One region of the Streptomyces sp. NPDC097107 genome, then DNA from elsewhere that is predicted to be linked to it. Evidence: riboswitches for the same ligand, from Rfam matches in the RefSeq annotation. Region 1 holds a riboswitch; each other region holds the start of a gene.

Region 1 (4,956 bases):
GAAGCGTTGCGCTTCGAACCATTCGCAGATCAGCGGTACCCGGTCAGGCGCGGCGCGATGTCGGGTCCAGATGACGGTGCCGCCGGTCTTGCACAGCTGGTTGCAGGCCGCGATGGTGTGCTGGATATCGGCGTCGGTAATGTTGCCGAAAACGCCACAGATCAGGACAAGATCTGCAGGAGTCATGTCCTCGTAATGGTCAATGAGGGAGGCGTCGCCGGTCACGACCTCAACCTGGTTCAGGTCTGCCCGGCCAGCCCTTTCCAGAGCGACCGCCGTGTTGCGCGGGTCCAGCTCGACAAGCCTCGCCCGCGCATCGTCGCGGCGGGGATGTTCGGCCAGAACGTCCAGAAGATCGCGGCCTTCCCCAGCACAAAGGCTGATTACCTTCAACCCACCAGCCGGGGCATCAGACAAGGCAGCGTGGGCCTGCGCCTGAACTGTCCGCAGTCGCCGTGCCATCCACGAGTCGGCCGCGTCGTACTGGTCATGCCAGGTGCTCCAATCCATAGGTGGACGCTACGGTCACTCACCACCCACAGGCGACACAATTTTTGATCACTAGACCCAGTGAGCAGTCATCCACAGGTCTTGACAATTGCTCGTTCCTGAGCCAAAGCCAGGAACACCTCGATGTCCCGCCGTTCCATCCCCCCATTGTTCACCCTGGCTGAACGGCTGTTGGCAAAACCGCCGTTGGTGGCGAGATCGCCGTCGCTCCAGGATTGCCCTGATGTCACAACGAACCGGAGGACTGACGATGTGGAAAACGGTACCGCGGCTGCTGGCTCAGCATCGCTACCTCGTCCTCGGCACCGCGGACGGCGAGGGTCGGCCATGGGCCAGCCCGGTGTTCTTCGCCGCCGACGGGCAACACCGGGTTCTGTGGGTGTCCTCGCCGGCCAGCCGGCATTCACGGAACATCGCAGCACGTCCGGAGGTGGCGATCACCGTCTTCGACACGGCCGCGCCTGTCGGCGGGGCGGAAGCGATCTACCTGGAGGCAGCTGCGGGGCCGGCTGCCGACGACGCCCGCGCGGCTGACCTCGCCTCGCTCAACACCCGTCTGCCGACGGGTCACCAGCTAGTGCCGGAGGACCTCGGACCGACTGGGCCGTTGCTGGTCTGTCAGGCCGCGGTCTCCAGGCATTTCGTGCTCGTCCGTGGAGGGGACGCCCGTTTCGACAACGCCACCGATGCCCGGCTCGAGGTGTTTCCACCCGACCCCGAGCACACCACCCACACCACCTGAAGGAGACCCATGGCAAAGCTCACCTACTCGATGGTCACCTCGCTCGACGGCTGCGCCGAGGCGGCGGACGGAAACCTGGGCGCTGGGGCGGAGGATCCGGAGGTGCACACCTTCATCAACGACCTCTTCCGCCCCGTCGGCACGTACCTCTACGGCCGGCGGATGTACGAGACGATGGTCTTCTGGGAGACCGCGCACACCGAGGCCGACCTGCCGCCGCACATCCTGCAGTGCGCCCGCGACTGGCAGGCCGCGGAAAAGGTCGTGTACTCCACGACGTTGAAGTCGGTGTCCAGCGCGAAGACCAGGATCGAGCGAACCTTCGACCCGGACGCGGTGCGCAAGCTCAAGGCCGAGGCCGATCACGACCTGACCGTGGACGGCCCGAACCTCGCGGCCCAGGCGATCGCGGCCGGCCTGGTGGACGAGTACCACCTGTTCATCACCACGAGCGTGGTCGGCGGCGGCAAGCGGTTCTTTCCCGACGGCGTGCGCCTCGGACTCGAGCTGGTCGAGGAACGTGCCTTCGACAGCGGACTGATGTACACGCGCTACCGGACCCGCTGAACCGCGCCCGGTCGCTTGCATGCACCGGCTCCGACTGTGCGGGCGCAGACGCGCACCGACCGGCCGCAGAGCTTTCGCATCGGGAGACTTGGGCCTGGTGATCGTCCACTACGCCGGGGCAGCGTTGATCACCCGGGCGGCCGACGCCACTGATGTAGACCCGCGTGTGTCGCCGTTGGATCGCGTCCGTACGAGGAGGCCGAGGTCAGTCAGGGCACAGCAGAGCCTCCGTCAGACCCGGAGCGGTTCGCCGACGGGCATGTCGGGCCGCGTGCGTAAGGCTGTGGTAGCTTCCGGACGCCAGTCGAACTCGTGAGCGTGTCTGTACGCGTGCACGAGTCAGGGAATCCGGTGAGATGCCGGAACTGACGCGCAGCGGTGAGGGTGACGGGCGGGGCAGCAAGCCACTGGACGACGGTCACGGCCGGGTCCGGGAAGGCGTTCCGCCGGGATGATCCCGAGTCCGAAGACCTGCTGGCAACCGATCGTCCGCACGGACCCCGCGTATGGGTCCTGACGCCTAGGAAGCCGCACCCGTGCACCTGTCACGTCCCGCCCGTTGTTCCGTCCTCCTCCTGACCGGCTCCCTGCTGCTCACCGCCTGCGGTTCCGGCCCCGGTCCGTCCGCGAAGTCCGGCGACTCCGATGCCGGAGTCGCCACGTTCGACAACTGCGGGCAGAAGGTGACGGTCGAGGCTCCGCCGAAGCGGGCCGTGTCCCTGAACCAGGGCACCACCGAGATCCTGCTCTCCCTCGGCCTCGCCGACCGAATGGCGGGAACCGCCACCTGGACCGACCCCGTCATGAAGGGACTGGAGAAGGCCAACGCCAAGGTGCCCCGGCTCGCCGACAACCAGCCGTCGTTCGAGCGGGTCCTGGACGCCGAACCGGACTTCGTGGCGTCGTCCTTCGCATCCACCCTGAGCAAGGGCGGTGTGGCTCCCCGCGAGAAGTTCGAGGAGCTCGGCGTACCCACGTATCTGTCGCCCGCAGACTGCGAGGGCAAGGACAATAACGGGGACGGCGACGGCTCACGGACGAAGCCTCTGGCCATGGAGACGGTCTACCGCGAAGTACGGGAGCTGGCCCGGGTCTTCGGCGTGGAGGAGCGTGGCGAGCAACTGGTCGACCGGCTGAAGAGCCGGGTAACGAAGGCCGCATCCGGGATCCGCGCCGAGAACACCACTGTTCTGTACTGGTTCGCGAACCAGGAATCTCCTTACATGGCGGGCTGCTGCGGCGCGCCCGGCATCGTCACCGACGCGCTCGGCGCGAAGAACGTCTTCGACGACAGCACGCAGGAATGGCCTCAGATCAACTGGGAGACCGTCGCCGACCGCGACCCAGACGTGCTCGTCATCGGCGATCTCACCCGCAAGTCACAGACCGCCGAGTCGGCCGTGAAGAAGATCGCGTTCCTGGAGTCGAATCCGGCGACGAAGAACATGAAGGCGGTGAAGGAGAAGCGATACGTGCTGCTCAGCGGGCAGGCCATGAACCCGACGATCCGTACCGTCGAGGGCGTGGAGAAGGTGGCCTCGGCACTGCGCGCGTACGGGCTCAGCGGATGACCACGATCCTGCGGGCCTCCGGCGTCCGCCCGGCGCGGGGCGCCGTCCGGATGCTGCGCGTCGTGGCCGGCCTGGGCGGAGGGCTGGCGGTGCTCGCCGCGTCCGTCGCTGTGGCCATCACCATCGGTCCCGCGGACATCGGGGTGGGTGACGTCTGGTCGGTGGTCGCCTCCCGTCTGGGCTGGGGCACTTCGGATCTCACTGCGATCCGCGAGGGCATCGTCTGGAACCTGCGGCTGCCGCGCACCCTGCTCGCCGCGGTGTGCGGGGCCGGCCTGGCGGTGTGCGGCGCGGTGATGCAGTCCCTGCTGCGCAACCCCCTCGCCGACCCCTTCGTCCTGGGCGTCTCCTCCGGGGCGTCGACCGGCGCCGTCGCCGTGATCGTGCTCGGCGCCGGGGGCGGTGTCCTGTCCGTCTCCGGTGGCGCGTTCGTGGGCGCGGTCGGCTCGTTCGCGCTGGTGCTGCTGCTCAGCCACACACTTGGCGGGACGACGGACCGGGTGGTCCTGTCCGGAGTGGCCGCGATGCAGTTGTTCTCCGCCCTGACCTCGTTCGTGGTGACGACGGCGTCCGACGCGGAGACCACCCGGAGCGTGCTGTTCTGGCTGCTCGGGTCGCTCAGCGGGGCGGACTGGACCGAGGTGGGGCTCTGCGCGGCTGTCCTGGCGCTCGCCCTCGTGCTGTGCCTGGGCTACGCGCGCACCCTGGACGCCTTCGCCTTCGGTCAGGACGCCGCGGCCTCGCTCGGGGTCTCGGTCGCCCGGACCCGGCTGGTGCTGCTGTGCGTCACCGCGCTGCTGACCGCCGCACTGGTCAGCTCGGCCGGTGCCATCGGCTTCGTCGGCCTGGTCCTGCCGCACGCCGCCCGCGCCCTGGTCGGCCCGGGGCACGCGCGGCTGCTGCCGGTCACCGCGCTAGCCGGGGCGGTGTTCCTGGTGTGGGCCGACACGCTGGCCCGTACCGTCCTCGATCCTCAGGAGGTGCCGGTGGGCGTGGTGACCTCACTCGTAGGTGTCCCGGCGTTCGTCCTGGTCCTCTACCGCACGAGGAGGATGCGATGACGGCCCGCGCGCAGCGGCGGGACCAAGATGCCCGGCGGCCCGCCGTACCAGGTCCCGCCGTGAAGTCGCCCGCCGGCCCGCCCACCCTCGTCGCCGACCGCGTGAGCCGCACCCTCGACGGGCGGCTGATCCTCGACGGCGTCAGCCTCACCCCCCGGCCCGGCTCCGTGACCGGCCTGCTGGGCCCCAACGGCTCGGGGAAGTCGACACTGCTGCGGCTGCTGTCCGGCGTCCTCTCGCCGGCCTCCGGCGTCGTCACCCTCGACGGGCGTCCACTCGGTCACTGGGGCCGCCGCGCCGTGGCCGCCCGCGTCGCCGTCGTCGAGCAGCACGCCGACACCCTCGTCGAGCTGACCGTTCTCGACGTCGTACGCCTCGGCCGCATCCCGCACCGACGCGCCTGGACCCCCGCCACCGAGGCGGACGAGGAAGCCGTACGCACGGCACTGGAGCGCACCGGCCTCACCGACCGCGTGGACCAGCCGTGGCACACGCTCTCCGGCGG
Region 2 (4,956 bases), on a different contig from region 1:
CAGCGCGGCGAGCCCGTCCTCCCAGGCGCGCTTGCCGCCCAGCAGGCGTACGACGGCGACGTCCGCGCCGTCGACGAGCCCCGGCAGCTCCTCCGTCACGTCGACCCGGGTCGGGTTGCCGATCCGGTAGGCGGCCTCCGACGCTCGGGCCGCCAGGAGGTCCGTGTCGGCGGTCGACAACAACAACACTGTGCTCATGCGGGCGCTCCCGGTGGAATGAAGGGCAGTCCTTGTGGCGCGCCGGACTCGATGAGCCGCCACAGCGCGTCCGTGTCCGCGTGGTGTTCGATCAGGTCGCCGAGCCGGTCGAGCTGCTCCTCGCGCAGCGCGGCGAACGAGGTGTCGGGGGCCGGCACGAAGCGGCGGCCCGCGGCGGCGGCCACCTCGCGCAGGAACGCCCGCCGGAAGCCGTCCGACTCCAGCGAGCCGTGCCAGTGCGTGCCCCAGGTCTGGCCGACCCGGCAGCCGTCCAAGAAGGGTGCGCCACCCGTGACTTCGGCGACCCCGTGGTGGATCTCGTACCCCTCGACGTGCTCGCCGAGGGCCTCGCCCACCGGCCGGGTGAGGGTCTTCTCGCGGGCGAACCGCACCCGCACGGGCAGCAGTCCGAGCCCGTCCACGTGTCCGGCCCGGGACTCGACCTCGTCCTCGATGTGCTCGCCGAGCAGCTGGAAACCGCCGCAGATGCCCAGCACGGGCCGCTGTTCGGCCACCCTGCGCGCGATGGCGTCCGCGAGCCCCCGCTCCCGGAGCCACTGAAGCGCCCGGACCGTCCCGCGCGTCCCCGGCACGATGACGAGGTCCGCGTCGGCCAGCTCCTCCGGCCGGTCCGCGAACCGCACCACGACACCCGGCTCGGCGGCGAGCGCGTCCACGTCCGTGAAGTTGGACATCAGCGGGATCGCGCAGACGGCGACCCGCAGCACGTCCTCGCCGACCGGCGGCGCGACGACGGACTCCCGCACGGTCCCCCGCAGAGAGACCCGCAGCCCGTCCTCCTCGTCGATGCCGAGCCCGTGTCGGAAGGGCAGGACGCCGTACGTGTGCCGTCCGGTGAGCCCGTGCAGCATCTCGAGACCCGGTTCCAGCAGCGACACGTCACCCCGGAACTTGTTGACGAGGAACCCGGCGACCAGCGCCTGGTCCTCGGGTGCGAGCAGCGCCACCGTCCCGAAGAACGAGGCGAAGACCCCGCCCCGGTCGATGTCGCCCACCACCAGCACGGGCAGCCCGGCACCCCGGGCGATCCCCATGTTCACGATGTCCGTCCGGCGCAGGTTGATCTCGGCCGGACTGCCCGCCCCCTCACAGATCACCGCGTCATACGTGCCCCGCAGCTCGGCCAGACAGTCGAGCACAGTGCCGAGCAACTGCTGCTGCCGCCCGCCGTGGTAGCCGCGGGCGCTCATCTCGCCGACCGGTTTGCCGAGCAGCACCACCTGGCTGCTGCGCTCGCCGCCCGGCTTGAGCAGCACCGGGTTCATCAGCGCGGTCGGTTCCACGCGGCACGCCTGGGCCTGCATGGCCTGCGCGCGCCCGATCTCGGCGCCCTCGCGGGTGACGAAGGAGTTGAGCGACATGTTCTGCGCCTTGAAGGGCGCGACCTTGACGCCCTGCCGCACCAGCCAGCGGCAGATCCCGGCGGTGACGACGCTCTTGCCGGCGTCGGAGGTGGTGCCGGCGACGAGGAGGCCACCGTTCATGACGTACGTCCCTTCTCGAGGAGGCGACGGCTCACGACGTACGTCCCTTCCCGACGGCCCCGTGCGCGAGCAGCCGCGCGCCCGCGCACACGCCGAGCGCCAGCCAGCCCACGCGCCGGGAGAGCCGGACGGCCCGGACGATGTCGCCGGAACCGGCCCGGACGGCGCGTCCCGCCGCCCCGTTGAGGACGGGCCGGTGCTCCACCCGGCCGCCGTAGGAGAGCGTTCCGCCGAGCCGTACGCCCAGGGCGCCCGCGAACGACGCCTCCACGGGACCGGCGTTGGGGCTCGGGTGCCGTGCGGCGTCGGCGCGCCAGGCCCGTACGGAGCCGCGCGGATCGCCGCCGGCCACGGTGGTCAGTACGGCGGTCAGCCGGGCGCCCGGCCAGCCCGCGAGGTCGTCGAGGCGGGCCGAGGCCCAGCCGTATCGCCGGTACCTGGGGGACTTGTGGCCGACCATGGCGTCCAGGGTGTTCACGGCCCGGAAGCCGAGCAGTCCTGGCACTCCGCCGACCGCGCCCCACACCAGGGCGCCCACCACCGCGTCCGAGGTGTTCTCGGCGACGGACTCCACGACGGCCCGGGCGATCCCGTCGGCGTCCAGCGCCTGCGGGTCCCGCCCGCACAGGTGCGGCAGCCGCGCCCGGGCCGCTTCGACGTCGCCGGCCTCCAGGGCACGGCCGATCGCACGGGCCTCACGGGCGAGCGAGGTGCCGCCGACGACGGCCCAGGTGGCGGCGCCGGTCAGGGCGACGGAGGCGGCGGGGGACCGGCGTACGGCGCGGGTGGCGGCCGTTCCGAGGGCGGCGGCGCCTCCGGCGCAGACGGCCGTGTGCAGCACGCCCCAGCCCCGGTGGTCCCGCCACAGCACCCGTTCCACGGCACCGGCGGCACGGCCGAACGCGGCGACCGGGTGTCCGCGGCGCGGGTCGCCGAGGAGGAGGTCACCGAGGAGGCCGGCGGCGGCGCCGTACGCGAAGACGCGTTCGGCGCGCACGGCTCAGCCGGCCGCGGGGCGGGAGAGCGTGTCGCTGATGTGCCCGGAACCGGTGTACCCGGGACCGCTGTGCCTGGAACCGCAGCCGCGCATGGCGATATGTCCTCACTCAGGGTGTCCGCGCCCTGGTTGAAAGAGACCGGCGGTGAGAGTTCCTGGCTCCCGGGGCTGTACCCCGGTCACAGTGGCGGGACCGCGCCGGATTCGCACCGGGCTTCCTCTCCTGCCGCCGTATTGGCTCCGGCAGTCCACCACGGCCCGCGAACACCCGTCAACCTGGCGTTGACCTGCGGCGGGGGAGTGTGCGAAGCCCCACACGCGGGCGGTGTGCGCCGGCCCGAGAAGAGGCGGGGCGCGGGACGGTCGGTGGCCGTCCCGCGCCCCGCCTCACAAGGCGACGCGCGCGGTGTCCGCGCGTGGTCGCTCAGGCGACGATCAGGTAGATGCCGTACGCCACCGCGGCCGCGCAGGCCGCGAAGCAGGCGTACGCGCCGCTGACCGCGAGGGTCGCGGAGCCGCCCTGTGCGACCGCCCGCTCCTGGCGGGAGAGACCGACGATGCCGAGGGTGAACAGGCCCACCAGGGCCACGGTGGCCACGAGGCTGACCCCGAAGACGGAGCCGAGAGCTGCCCAGTCGATGCTCATGGAGTTCGCTTTCCTTCGTACCCGGGGCGCGGGCTCAGACGGAGGTGGTGGCCGAGGGGGCCTTGGAGTCGGACGCGGAGCCCGGGGCACCGGCCGCGGCCAGGTCCTCGGTCACGCCGGCCGGGGGCGGGGAGACGGCGGCCATCGCCGTGGTCACCACACCGGCCTGCTCGGGCTCGTCGACGACGTTGGTGTGGTCGACGATCTCGCGCCGGGAGAGCTTCCAGATGGCGGCGCTGGAGGCGACCAGGAAGACCGCGACGAGCGCGGTGCCCCAGTCACCCAGGCCGCAGACCCACTCGGCGATCGCGGCGACCAGGGCCGCGGCCGGCAGGGTCAGGCCCCAGGCGACGAACATCCGGGTGGCCGTGGACCAGCGCACCACGCCGCCCTTGCGGCCGAGGCCCGCACCCATCACCGCGCCGGAGACCGAGTGCGTGGTGGAGAGGGAGAAGCCGAGGTGGGAGGAGGCCAGGATGACCGTCGCGGCGCTGGTCTGGGCGGCGAAGCCCTGCTGCGGCTGGAGGTCGGTCAGGCCCTTGCCCATGGTGCGGATGATGCGCCAGCCGCCGAGGTAGGTGCCGAGCGCGATGGCGATACCCGCGGAGAGGATGACCCACATGGGCGGGTCGGAGTCGGGGGCGAGCGAGCCGCCGGCGATCAGGGCGAGGGTGATGATGCCCATCGTCTTCTGGGCGTCGTTGGTGCCGTGGGCCAGCGAGACCAGCCCGGCGGAGGCGATCTGCCCGGCGCGGTAGCCCTTGGCGGCGGCCTTGCCGTCGGCCTTGCGGCCGAGCTTGTACGTCAGCCGCGCGCCGAGCAGCGCCGCGAGGCCCGCGACGAGCGGGGCGGCGATGGCCGGGATGAGCACCTTGGTGACGAGCGCGTCGCCGTTGACCGCGCCGACGCCCGCCGAGGCGACCGCGGCACCGATCAGACCGCCCATGAGGGCGTGCGAGGAACTGGACGGGAGCCCGACCAGCCAGGTCAGCAGGTTCCAGAGGATCGCGCCCACCAGGGCGGCGAAGATGACCTCGGGACGGATGCCGGTCTCGTCCACGAGACCCTTGGAGATCGTGTTGGCGACCTCCACCGAGAGGAAGGCGCCGACAAGGTTCAGGACGGCGGACATGGCCACCGCAACCTTGGGCTTGAGCGCACCGGTCGAAATGGTCGTTGCCATCGCGTTCGCGGTGTCGTGGAAACCGTTCGTGAAATCGAACGCGAGTGCGGTTACCACCACAATCGCGAGGATCAGCGAGAAGCTTTCCATTTACCCAGGCAATCGTTCGAGGTCATTGGCTGGACGAACGTAGGTAACCAGAGTGAACGGAAGATGAACTGGACAGGGCGTCACGGTGACCGGAACCGGCGCCGCCGCCTCCCTCTCCGTGCCCGGCCCGATGCTCTCCGGATACGCGCCTGGCAGGATCGCCGCGAGGCCGGTCGGCGGAGGTTCGTGAGGGGCGCGGGCGTGCCCGAAGGAGACGGTGACTGTGACGTATTCGCGGGTCGGAGGGGTGGGCGCGGACGAGGAACGGGCCAGGGCGGCAGCCTGGGAGGCCCTCGTCGCGACAGCCCGGCGAACGGTGGCGGACGGCCTGGTCGTC
Region 3 (4,956 bases), on a different contig from region 1:
TCCCCGGCGACCAGGACGTGCGGCGGCTGGGCGAGCAGACGGTGACGCTGTCGGAGCTGCTCACCGAGCACTCCCCCGGCTACGAGCCGCCGCGGGTGCCCGGCCGGTCCGCGAAGGCGCTGGCGCAGGTGCACTGCCACCAGCACGCGATCATGGGCTGGGAGGCCGACCGGGAACTGCTGCGCCGGGCCGGGGTGGACGCCGAGCGGCTGGACTCCGGCTGCTGCGGGCTGGCCGGCAACTTCGGCTTCGAGCGCGGCCACCTGGACGTCAGCGAGGCCTGCGCGGAGCGGGTGCTGCTGCCGCGGCTGCGGGAGGAGGACGAGGGGACCGTCGTACTCGCCGACGGCTTCAGCTGCCGGACGCAGATCCACGAGTTCGACAGCGGCGGCCACGAGGGCGTGCACCTGGCGGAGCTGCTGGCCTCGGCGCTCCCCGGCGCCCCGGGCGACACGGACGTTTCCGGCAGCGCGTACGGCACGGCGCCGGGCGCCCGGCCGGTGGCCCCGGGGCGGCGGGCCAGGGTCCTGGCCCTCGCGGGCACGGGGCTGGCCGCCGTCGGCGCGGCGGCGGCACTGGCGCGAGGCCTGCACCGCCGCTGAATCGGCACACCTGCTCGCGGCCGGGAGCCCGGCCGCGAGCGTTCAGGCAGCCCGCTCCTGCCGGCTGGCCAGTGCCCAGATCACGAACACGTCGATCGCCATCACGATCAAGGCCCAGACGGGTGCGTACGGCAGGAAGAGGAACTGGGCGACCAGGCTCAGCGAGGCCAGGAAGATGCCCGCGAAGCGCGCCCAGGCCATGCCCTTGAGCAGGCCGTAGCCGGTGACGAGCACCACCGCGCCCAGGATGACGTGGATGATGCCCCAGCCGGTGAGGCTGAATTCGTAGACGTAGCTGCCGACGCGGGCGTAGACGTCGTCCTCAGCGATGGCCGCGATGCCCTGGAGGACGGCGAGGGCGCCGTTCAGCAGCAGCAGTACGCCCGCGAAGACGACGCCGCCGGTCACCCAGCCGCTGGTGCGGTCCGCCGACCGCGGGGCCGCTGCGCCGTGCGTCGGCCTGCCGGGAGAAGGTGCGGCGTGCTGGCTCATGAGCGGAGTCCTTTCCGTTGTCCCCCGTACGGGTCTGCCCCCACCGGCGCCCCCGGGCGCCGACAGGTCCCTCCGAGCCTGCGGGCACCCGGCTCCCGCGGCCATACGGGTCCGCCGCACGGGTGAAGCCGGTCCGGCCGCGTCGCGGTCCCCGGAACGGAAGCGTGCGCGTGCGGCCCTCCCCCGTCTCGCGTTTACTGAAACGCACATGCGAACGCGCACGGCGGACCGTCGGACCAGGAGGGCCCGTGACGACTCATCCCGCGCCGGCGAACGCGGTACCGGCCCGGGCCGAGCAGTCACTGCGGCGCACCCTGCTCAGCCCCGGCTATCTGCGGCTGTTGCTGCTGTGCGTACTGCTGGGCGTTCCCATCGCGCTGGCCTGCTTCTTCTTCGTCGGTCTCCAGCACGAGTTGCAGCACTGGGTGTGGACGTCACTGCCCGAGGCCGCCGGGTACGACGCCCCGCCCTGGTGGTGGCCGCTGCCCGCACTGGTGCTCGCCGGGCTGATCCTGGCGCCGATCGTGACCCGGATGCCGGGCGGCGGCGGCCATCTGCCGGTGAACGGGCTGGGCGGCGCGCCCGTCGGCCCCCGCGCGCTGCCCGGCACCGTCCTGGCGGCGCTCGCCACGCTGCCGCTCGGTGTGGTGCTGGGCCCCGAGGCCCCGCTGATGGCCGTCGGCAGCGGGCTCGCCCTACTGGCGGTGCGGCGGGCGGGCGCGGCCGACGACCCGAGGGCGAGCGCGATCCTCGCGACCGCCGGCTCCACCGCCGCGATCTCGACCATTCTCGGCGGCCCGGTGGCGGCGGCGGTGCTGCTCATCGAGGGCGCGGGGCTCGCCGGTGCCCAACTGGTCGTGCTCCTGCTGCCCTGTCTGCTGGCCAGCGCGACGGGCGCCCTGGTCTTCACCGGGTTCGGTCAGTGGACCGGCCTGAAGATCGGCGCGCTCACCCTGCAGGACGTGCCGCCGAGCGCCAACCCGGACGCGGGTGACTTCCTGTGGGGCGTCCCGACGGCGGCGCTGATCGCGGTGCTGATCACGCTGGGCCGCGAGCTGGGCCACCGGACCGTCTCCTGGACGCGGCACCGCACGGCCCTGCGCACCGTCGCCTGCGCCACGGCGGTCGGCGTCTGCCTCGCCGCGTACGCCCTGATCACCGGCCGTTCCCCGGCGGAGGCGGCGCTGTCCGGGCAGGCGACCCTGGCCCAGCTAGCCGCGGACCCGCACGCCTGGTCCGTGGGCGCGCTGGTCGCGCTCGTCGCCTGCAAGGGGCTGGCCTGGGGCATCGCGCTGGGCAGTCTGCGCGGCGGCCCGATCTTCCCGGCCGTGCTGCTGGGCACGGCGACCGCCATGGCCTGCTCCGGCCTGCCCGGTTTCGGCGCGACCCCGGCCCTCGCCCTCGGCATCTCCGCCGCGGCGGCCGCGGTGACCGGGCTGCCGCTGGCCAGTTCGGTGCTGGCGGTGCTGCTGGTGGGCGGGGACGCGTACGACCAGATGCCACTGATCGTCACCGCGTCGGTGGTCGCCTTCGTCGTCACCCAGCTGGTCCGCCGGACAGAGCCGGGAGCGGGAGCGGAACCGCCGAAAGCGGCGCCGGAGACGGCACGGTGACCGAGCGCCGGGCCACCACCACGAGGGCGGGCGGCACCCGCCCGGGTACCGCCTGGCGCGCCGCCCGGCCCTGGCTCGTGCGGGCCGGCATCGCGGCGGCCACGGTCGTGGCCTACTTCCTCCTCCCCCTCGACCATCTGGGCCCGCAGCGTCCCGTACTGAGCTGGCTGCTGTTCGCCCTGGTGCTGACGTTCGTGGCCGCGATGCTGCTCCGCCAGATCCGTCACGTCCTCGTCGACCGCCCGGAGACCCGGCCCGGTGTGGTCATCTCCCTGCTGATCGTCCTGTGCGTGCACGTCTTCTCGGCCACCTACTACGCCCTCGCCAAGCAGCCGGGCGAGTTCACCGGTCTGCGCACCCGCCTCGACGCGCTGTACTTCACCGTGGTCACGCTCGCCACCGTCGGCTACGGGGACATCACCCCCCGGGGCCAGGCGGCGCGGATCGTGACCGTCCTGCAGATCGCCTACAGCTTCGTGTTCCTCACCGCCGCCGCGACCGCGCTGACCACACGGGTGCGCGACAGGGTGGTCCGGCGGACCGAGCGGGACCGGCCCGGCTGACGGCGGCCGGAAGCGCGGGCCGACGGGTGTTTCCGCGAAACCGAGGCCTGTTCGCCGGGCCGGGCGGCCCGGAGGCCCGCTTGTCACCACCCAGGTGGGAGCACTACTGTCGCCACGCCTTGGTGAACGGGAAATCCGGTGTGATGCCGGTGCGGCCCTCGCCACTGTGAATCGGGAAGTCCGGCTCCGGCCCTCGCGGGCAGCCACTGGGTACTTGTACCCGGGAAGGCGGAGCACGGGCGGTGGTACCCGTAAGCCAGGAGACCGGCCAAGGCGCGTCGTCCATCCACGAGGTGCTGGAGAGGGTCTGCTGAGCCATGCACATAGCCGAGGGCTTTCTGCCACCGGCGCACGCGATCGCCTGGGGTGTCGCGTCCGCGCCGTTCGTCGTCCACGGAGTACGGTCACTCACCCGTGAGGTCAGGGAGCACCCGGAGAGCACCTTGCTCCTCGGCGCCTCCGGCGCCTTCACGTTCGTTCTGTCGGCCCTGAAACTGCCGTCCGTCACGGGCAGTTGCTCGCACCCGACCGGCACCGGTCTGGGTGCCATTCTCTTCCGGCCGCCGATCATGGCGGTGCTGGGCACCATCACCCTGCTCTTCCAGGCGCTGCTGCTGGCACACGGCGGGCTGACCACGCTCGGCGCCAACGTCTTCTCGATGGCGGTCGTGGGCCCCTGGGCCGGCTACGCCGTCTACCGGCTGCTGCGCCGCTCCGACGTGCCGCTGATGGTCGCGGTGTTCTTCGGGGCGTTCGTCGCCGACCTGTCGACCTACTGCGTCACCAGCGTGCAGCTGGCGCTGGCGTTCCCTGACCCGAGCAGCGGATTCCTGGGCGCGCTCGGCAAGTTCGGTTCCATCTTCGCGGTCACGCAGATCCCGCTCGCGGTGAGCGAGGGCCTGCTCACGGTCATCGTGATGCGGCTGCTGGTGCAGTCCAGCAAGGGCGAACTGACGCGGCTGGGCGTGCTGTTGACCAAGGCCGGCAAGAGCAGCACCGACGAGCCGGAGGCGGTGTCCCGATGAGCCGCAACGCGAAGATCAACGCCCTGCTGCTGCTCGCCGTGGCCGCGCTCGCGGTGCTGCCGCTGGTGCTGGGTCTCGGCGATCACAAGGAGGAGCCGTTCGCCGGTGCCGACGCCGAGGCGGAGACGGCGATCACGGAGATCGAGCCGGACTACGAGCCGTGGTTCTCGCCGCTGTACGAGCCGCCGTCCGGGGAGATCGAGTCGGCGCTGTTCGCCGTGCAGGCCGCGATCGGCGCGGGTGTGCTGGCCTACTACTTCGGGCTGCGCCGGGGCCGGCGGCAGGGCGAGGAGCGGACGGCGGCGGCACTGCGGGACGCTCCCGAAGGGGACTGAGTGCTGCCGATCGACGCGGCGGCGCACAGCAGTCGCTGGCGCCGCCGCCATCCCGTGGACAAGGCCGTGCTCGGGCTGGGGCTGACCGTCCTCGCGATCTCGCTGCCGCCCTGGCCGGGCGCGGCGCTGGTCCTGGTGACGGCGCTGGCCCTGCTGCTCGGCCCGGCGGGAGTGCCCGGCCGCCGGCTGTGGCGGGCGTACCGCGTGCCGTTGGGCTTCTGCGTGACCGGGGCGCTGCCGCTCCTGGTGCAGGTCGGGGGCCCGGACGGGTTCCTGACGGCGGCGGACGGCGGCCCGGTGCGCGCCGGTGAGCTGCTGCTGCGTAC
Region 4 (4,956 bases), on a different contig from region 1:
CACCGCATGTCACAAGCCCCAGAAGTGAGCAGAGGGCCGACGGTGACGCCGGTGCGCGTCGTCATCGGCCTCTGCCTTGCCGCACCGTTCGTCGCCATGCTGTGGGTCGGCTCGTACGCGAAGACGGACCCGGCCCTCATCGGCATACCGTTCTTCTACTGGTACCAGATGGCGTGGGTGATCGTCTCCACGGTGCTCACGGTGATCGCCTACAAGCTGTGGCAGCGTGACCAGCGCGCCCGCCGGGAAGGCGGGGCCAAGTGAACGACGGCGTGAACGGCGTCGCACTCGCCGTCTTCATCTTCTTCTTCGTCCTGGTCACCGCGATGGGCTTCCTGGCCGCCCGCTGGCGCCGGGCCGCGAACGACCAGAGCCTCGACGAGTGGGGCCTCGGCGGCCGCTCGTTCGGCACCTGGGTCACCTGGTTCCTGCTGGGCGGCGACCTGTACACCGCGTACACCTTCGTGGCCGTCCCGGCGGCGATCTACGCGGCGGGCGCGGCCGGCTTCTTCGCGGTGCCGTACACGATCCTGGTCTACCCGCTGATCTTCACCTTCCTGCCGCGGCTGTGGTCGGTCTCCCACAAGCACGGATACGTGACGACCTCGGACTTCGTGCGCGGCCGCTTCGGCTCGAAGGGGCTGTCGCTGGCGGTCGCCGTCACCGGCATCCTGGCGACGATGCCGTACATCGCGCTCCAGCTGGTCGGTATCCAGGCCGTCCTCGACGTGATGGGCGTCGGCGGCGGTGAGGACACCAACTGGTTCATCAAGGACCTGCCGCTGCTGATCGCCTTCGGTGTGCTGGCGGCGTACACCTACTCGTCGGGGCTGCGCGCGCCCGCGCTGATCGCGTTCGTGAAGGACACGCTGATCTACATCGTGATCGCGGTGGCGATCATCTACATCCCGATCAAGCTCGGCGGGTTCGACGACATCTTCGCCGCGGCGGGCGACAAGTTCGACGAGTCGGGCAAGGGCGGGCTGGTGCCGGACCACGGCGGCCAGTGGACGTACGCCACCCTGGCGCTCGGCTCGGCGCTCGCGCTCTTCATGTACCCGCACTCGATCACCGCGACGCTGTCCTCGCGCAGCCGTGAGGTGATCCGGCGCAACACCACGATCCTGCCGCTGTACTCGCTGATGCTCGGCCTGCTCGCGCTGCTGGGCTTCATGGCGATCGCGGCGGGGGTGAAGGTGGAGAACGGGCAGCTGGCGATCCCGCAGCTGTTCGAGAACATGTTCCCGGACTGGTTCGCCGGCGTGGCCTTCGCGGCGATCGGCATCGGCGCCCTGGTCCCGGCGGCGATCATGTCGATCGCGGCCGCGAACCTCTTCACCCGCAACATCTACAAGGACTTCATCAAGCCGGACGCCACCCCGGCCCAGGAGACGAAGGTCTCCAAGCTGACGTCCCTGCTGGTGAAGGTGGGCGCGCTGGTCTTCGTCCTGGGCATGGACAAGACGGTCGCGATCAACTTCCAGCTGCTCGGCGGCATCTGGATCCTGCAGACCTTCCCGGCCCTGGTCGGCGGCCTGTTCACCCGCTGGTTCCACCGCTGGGCGCTGCTCGGCGGCTGGGCGGTCGGCATGGTCTACGGCACGGTCGCCGCCTACGGTGTCGCCTCGCCGACGCAGAAGCACTTCGGCGGCTCCTCCGATCAGATCCCGGGCATCGGCGAGATCGGCTACATCGGCCTCACCGCCTTCGTGCTGAACGTCGTGGTCACCGTGGTCCTGACCTTCGTCATGCGGGCCCTCAAGGCCCCCGACGGCGTCGACGAGACCAAGCCCGGCGACTACACGGCGGACGCGGGCGACCCAGGCGTCGAGGTGGAGCTGCCGCCGGCCACGGCGGGCACCTCGCACTGACCCCGGCAACGTGGCGGGCCGCCGGATCCGGCGGCCCGTCGTCGTACCCGCAGGGCACACTCGGCGCCATGGACTTCGTGATCCGGCAGGCGGCGACGGACGAGTACGGCACCCTCGGTGAGATCACCGCGCAGGCCTATCTGCGCGACGGCCTCCTCGACTTCGGGGAGAGCGACGCGTACCTCGGCGAGCTGAGAAACGTCGCCAAGCGTGCGGCGGCCGCCGAGGTGCTGGTCGCCGCCGCGGACGGCCGGGTGCTCGGCGGCGTGACCTTCGTGCCGTCCGGCGGCCCCATGGCCGACATCGCCCGGCCCGGCGAGGCCGAGATTCGGATGCTCGCCGTCGCCCACGAGGCACGCGGACGCGGGGTGGGCGAGGCCCTCGTACGGACCTGCGTCGACCGGTCCCGGGCCGTCGAGGGCTGCGCGCGCGTGGTGCTGTCCACCCAGCGCACCATGCGCACCGCCCACCGCCTCTACGAGCGGATGGGTTTCGCCCGTACGCCCGACCGCGACTGGAACCCGCTGCCGGAGCTGGACGACATCACGCTCCTCACCTATGAACTGACGCTCTGACGCCGGCACCACCCCTCGACGGCTCCTCCGCGACACAACATCTGGGGGTGCTCGTCGAACCCGGCACAAGATGTATGCTCGTGCTCGCTGTCGCCGCAGGGGAATCCGGTGCGAATCCGGAACTGTCCCGCAACGGTGTACTTGTGTGTGTCCGCGCGTCTCCGCACGTGTGCACACGCATGTCCAGTCCGAGGACCTGCCGACAGTGCGCCCGTACCGTCCCGGTCCGGGTGCCTGACGTCCGGGCCTCGTGGAGTGGGCCGGTGGACGCGACGCCGCGTGCGCTCGTGAGCTGCCCCTGCCCTCCCCCAGGCCCCGTGCCGAGCGAGGGAGTGCCCCCACGTGACCATCGCGCCAGCCGACCCGGTTTCAGCGACCCCGGTGACGACCTCAGCGACCCCGGTGACCGAGGAGCCCGACGGGCCCGGTGCCGCGTTGCTGCGGACCCTGACCGAGCTGACCGCCGACCTCCCCGGCGCCGACCCGGGCCGGGTCGCCGCAGCCGCACTGCGCGGCCGGTCCGCCCGTGCGGACGAGTCCGAGCTGCGGGAGCTCGCCACGGAGGCGGCGGCCGGGCTCATCTCGGAGGACCCGGTCTACTCCAGGCTGGCCGCCCGGCTGCTGACCATCGGCATCCGCGCCGAGGCGGCTTCCCAGGGCGTCACCTCGTTCACCGGGTCGGTCGCCACCGGTCACCGCGAGGGCCTGATCGCCGACCGCACCGCCGAGTTCGTACGGCTGCACGCGGACCGCCTGGACGCGCTGATCGACCCGGCCGCCGACGACCGCTTCGGCTACTTCGGCCTGCGCACCGTGTACAGCCGCTACCTGCTCCGGCACCCGATCACCCGCAAGGTCGTCGAGACGCCCCAGCACTTCATGCTGCGGGTGGCCGCCGGACTCGCCGAGGACGACACCACGCGTGCGGTCGACGAGGTGGCCGCGCTGTACGGGCTGATGAGCCGCCTCGACTACCTGCCCTCCTCCCCCACCCTGTTCAACTCCGGCACCCGGCACGCCCAGATGTCGTCCTGCTACCTCCTGGACTCCCCCAAGGACGAGCTGGACTCCATCTACGACCGCCTCCACCAGGTCGCCAACCTCTCCAAGCACGCCGGCGGCATCGGCATCGCCTACTCCCGCGTCCGCGCCCGGGGTTCGCTGATCCGCGGCACCAACGGGCACTCCAACGGCATCGTCCCGTTCCTGAAGACGCTGGACGCCTCGGTCGCCGCCGTGAACCAGGGCGGCCGGCGCAAGGGCGCGGCGGCGGTCTACCTGGAGACCTGGCACGCGGACGTCGAGGAGTTCCTGGAGCTGCGGGACAACACCGGTGAGGACGCCCGCCGCACGCACAACCTGAACCTCGCCCACTGGGTGCCGGACGAGTTCATGCGCCGGGTGGACGCCGACGGACAGTGGTCGCTGTTCTCGCCCGCCGACGTGCCCGAGCTGGTCGACCTGTGGGGCGAGGAGTTCGACGCGGCCTACCGCGGGGCCGAGGCGGCGGGGCTCGCCCGCAAGACCCTCCCCGCCCGTGAGCTGTACGGCCGCATGATGCGCACCCTCGCGCAGACCGGCAACGGCTGGATGACCTTCAAGGACACCGCCAACCGCACCGCCAACCAGACCGCCGAGCCCGGTCACGTCGTCCACTCCTCCAACCTCTGCACGGAGATCCTTGAGGTCACGGACGACGGGGAGACGGCGGTCTGCAACCTGGGCTCGGTCAACCTCGGCGCGCTGGTCGACGTGGCCAAGGGCGACATCGACTGGGAGCGCCTGGACGCCACCGTCCGCACCGCCGTCACCTTCCTGGACCGGGTCGTCGACATCAACTTCTACCCGACCGGGCAGGCGGGCCGCTCCAACGCCCGCTGGCGCCCGGTGGGCCTGGGCGCGATGGGCCTCCAGGACGTCTTCTTCCAGCTGCGCCTGCCCTTCGACTCGCCCGAGGCGAAGGCCCTCTCGACCCGCATCGCCGAGCGCGTCATGCTCGCCGCGTACGAGACCTCCGCCGATCTCGCCGAGCGCAACGGCCCGCTGCCGGCCTGGGAGAAGACCCGGACGGCCCGGGGTGTGCTGCACCCCGACCACTACGGCGTCGAGCCCGCCTGGCCGGAGCGCTGGGCGGCGCTGCGCGAGCGCATGGCCACGACCGGCCTGCGCAACTCCCTGCTCCTCGCCATCGCGCCGACCGCCACCATCGCCTCGATCGCGGGTGTCTACGAGTGCATCGAGCCGCAGGTGTCCAACCTGTTCAAGCGCGAGACGCTCTCCGGCGAGTTCCTCCAGGTCAACTCGTACCTGGTGGACGACCTCAAGCGGCTCGGCGTCTGGGACGCCCGCACCCGCGAGGCGCTGCGCGAGGCCAACGGCTCGGTGCAGGGCTTCACCTGGATCCCCGAGGACGTCCGCGCGCTGTACCGCACCGCCTGGGAGATCCCGCAGCGCGGCCTGATCGACATGGCCGCCGCCCGCACCCCGTACCTCGACCAGGCCCAGTCGCT

What was found. Region 1 has a riboswitch for cobalamin ahead of ACIQ1J_RS32580 (ABC transporter substrate-binding protein). Riboswitches for the same ligand answer to the same signal wherever they lie in the genome.
Region 2: it holds a riboswitch for cobalamin, as region 1 does, so the genes downstream of both, ACIQ1J_RS00395 (cobalamin biosynthesis protein) here and ACIQ1J_RS32580 (ABC transporter substrate-binding protein) in region 1, are expected to answer to the same signal.
Region 3: it holds a riboswitch for cobalamin, as region 1 does, so the genes downstream of both, ACIQ1J_RS13615 (energy-coupling factor ABC transporter permease) here and ACIQ1J_RS32580 (ABC transporter substrate-binding protein) in region 1, are expected to answer to the same signal.
Region 4: it holds a riboswitch for cobalamin, as region 1 does, so the genes downstream of both, ACIQ1J_RS20545 (ribonucleoside-diphosphate reductase subunit alpha) here and ACIQ1J_RS32580 (ABC transporter substrate-binding protein) in region 1, are expected to answer to the same signal.

What each region holds. Positions count from the first base shown of each region.
Region 1 covers NZ_JBIWEF010000019.1:11,580-16,535, reverse strand. Annotated here, with positions in the region: gene ACIQ1J_RS32595 (class I SAM-dependent methyltransferase) at 1-510, opposite strand, end outside; gene ACIQ1J_RS32590 (pyridoxamine 5'-phosphate oxidase family protein) at 734-1,252, shown strand; gene ACIQ1J_RS32585 (dihydrofolate reductase family protein) at 1,262-1,819, shown strand; cobalamin riboswitch at 2,125-2,313, shown strand; gene ACIQ1J_RS32580 (ABC transporter substrate-binding protein) at 2,356-3,390, shown strand; gene ACIQ1J_RS32575 (FecCD family ABC transporter permease) at 3,441-4,451, shown strand; gene ACIQ1J_RS32570 (ABC transporter ATP-binding protein) at 4,448-4,956, shown strand, end outside.
Region 2 covers NZ_JBIWEF010000001.1:70,220-75,175, reverse strand. Annotated here, with positions in the region: gene cobN (cobaltochelatase subunit CobN) at 1-198, opposite strand, end outside; gene ACIQ1J_RS00400 (cobyric acid synthase) at 195-1,703, opposite strand; gene ACIQ1J_RS00395 (cobalamin biosynthesis protein) at 1,735-2,700, opposite strand; cobalamin riboswitch at 2,829-2,969, opposite strand; gene ACIQ1J_RS00390 (hypothetical protein) at 3,125-3,346, opposite strand; gene ACIQ1J_RS00385 (anion permease) at 3,381-4,619, opposite strand; gene ACIQ1J_RS00380 (class II aldolase/adducin family protein) at 4,843-4,956, shown strand, end outside.
Region 3 covers NZ_JBIWEF010000005.1:193,554-198,509, reverse strand. Annotated here, with positions in the region: gene ACIQ1J_RS13635 (FAD-binding and (Fe-S)-binding domain-containing protein) at 1-602, shown strand, start outside; gene ACIQ1J_RS13630 (hypothetical protein) at 645-1,094, opposite strand; gene ACIQ1J_RS13625 (chloride channel protein) at 1,343-2,707, shown strand; gene ACIQ1J_RS13620 (potassium channel family protein) at 2,785-3,270, shown strand; cobalamin riboswitch at 3,374-3,558, shown strand; gene ACIQ1J_RS13615 (energy-coupling factor ABC transporter permease) at 3,588-4,295, shown strand; gene ACIQ1J_RS13610 (energy-coupling factor ABC transporter substrate-binding protein) at 4,292-4,630, shown strand; gene cbiQ (cobalt ECF transporter T component CbiQ) at 4,631-4,956, shown strand, end outside.
Region 4 covers NZ_JBIWEF010000008.1:149,243-154,198, forward strand. Annotated here, with positions in the region: gene ACIQ1J_RS20530 (DUF3311 domain-containing protein) at 7-264, shown strand; gene mctP (monocarboxylate uptake permease MctP) at 261-1,871, shown strand; gene ACIQ1J_RS20540 (GNAT family N-acetyltransferase) at 1,940-2,446, shown strand; cobalamin riboswitch at 2,504-2,665, shown strand; gene ACIQ1J_RS20545 (ribonucleoside-diphosphate reductase subunit alpha) at 2,789-4,956, shown strand, end outside.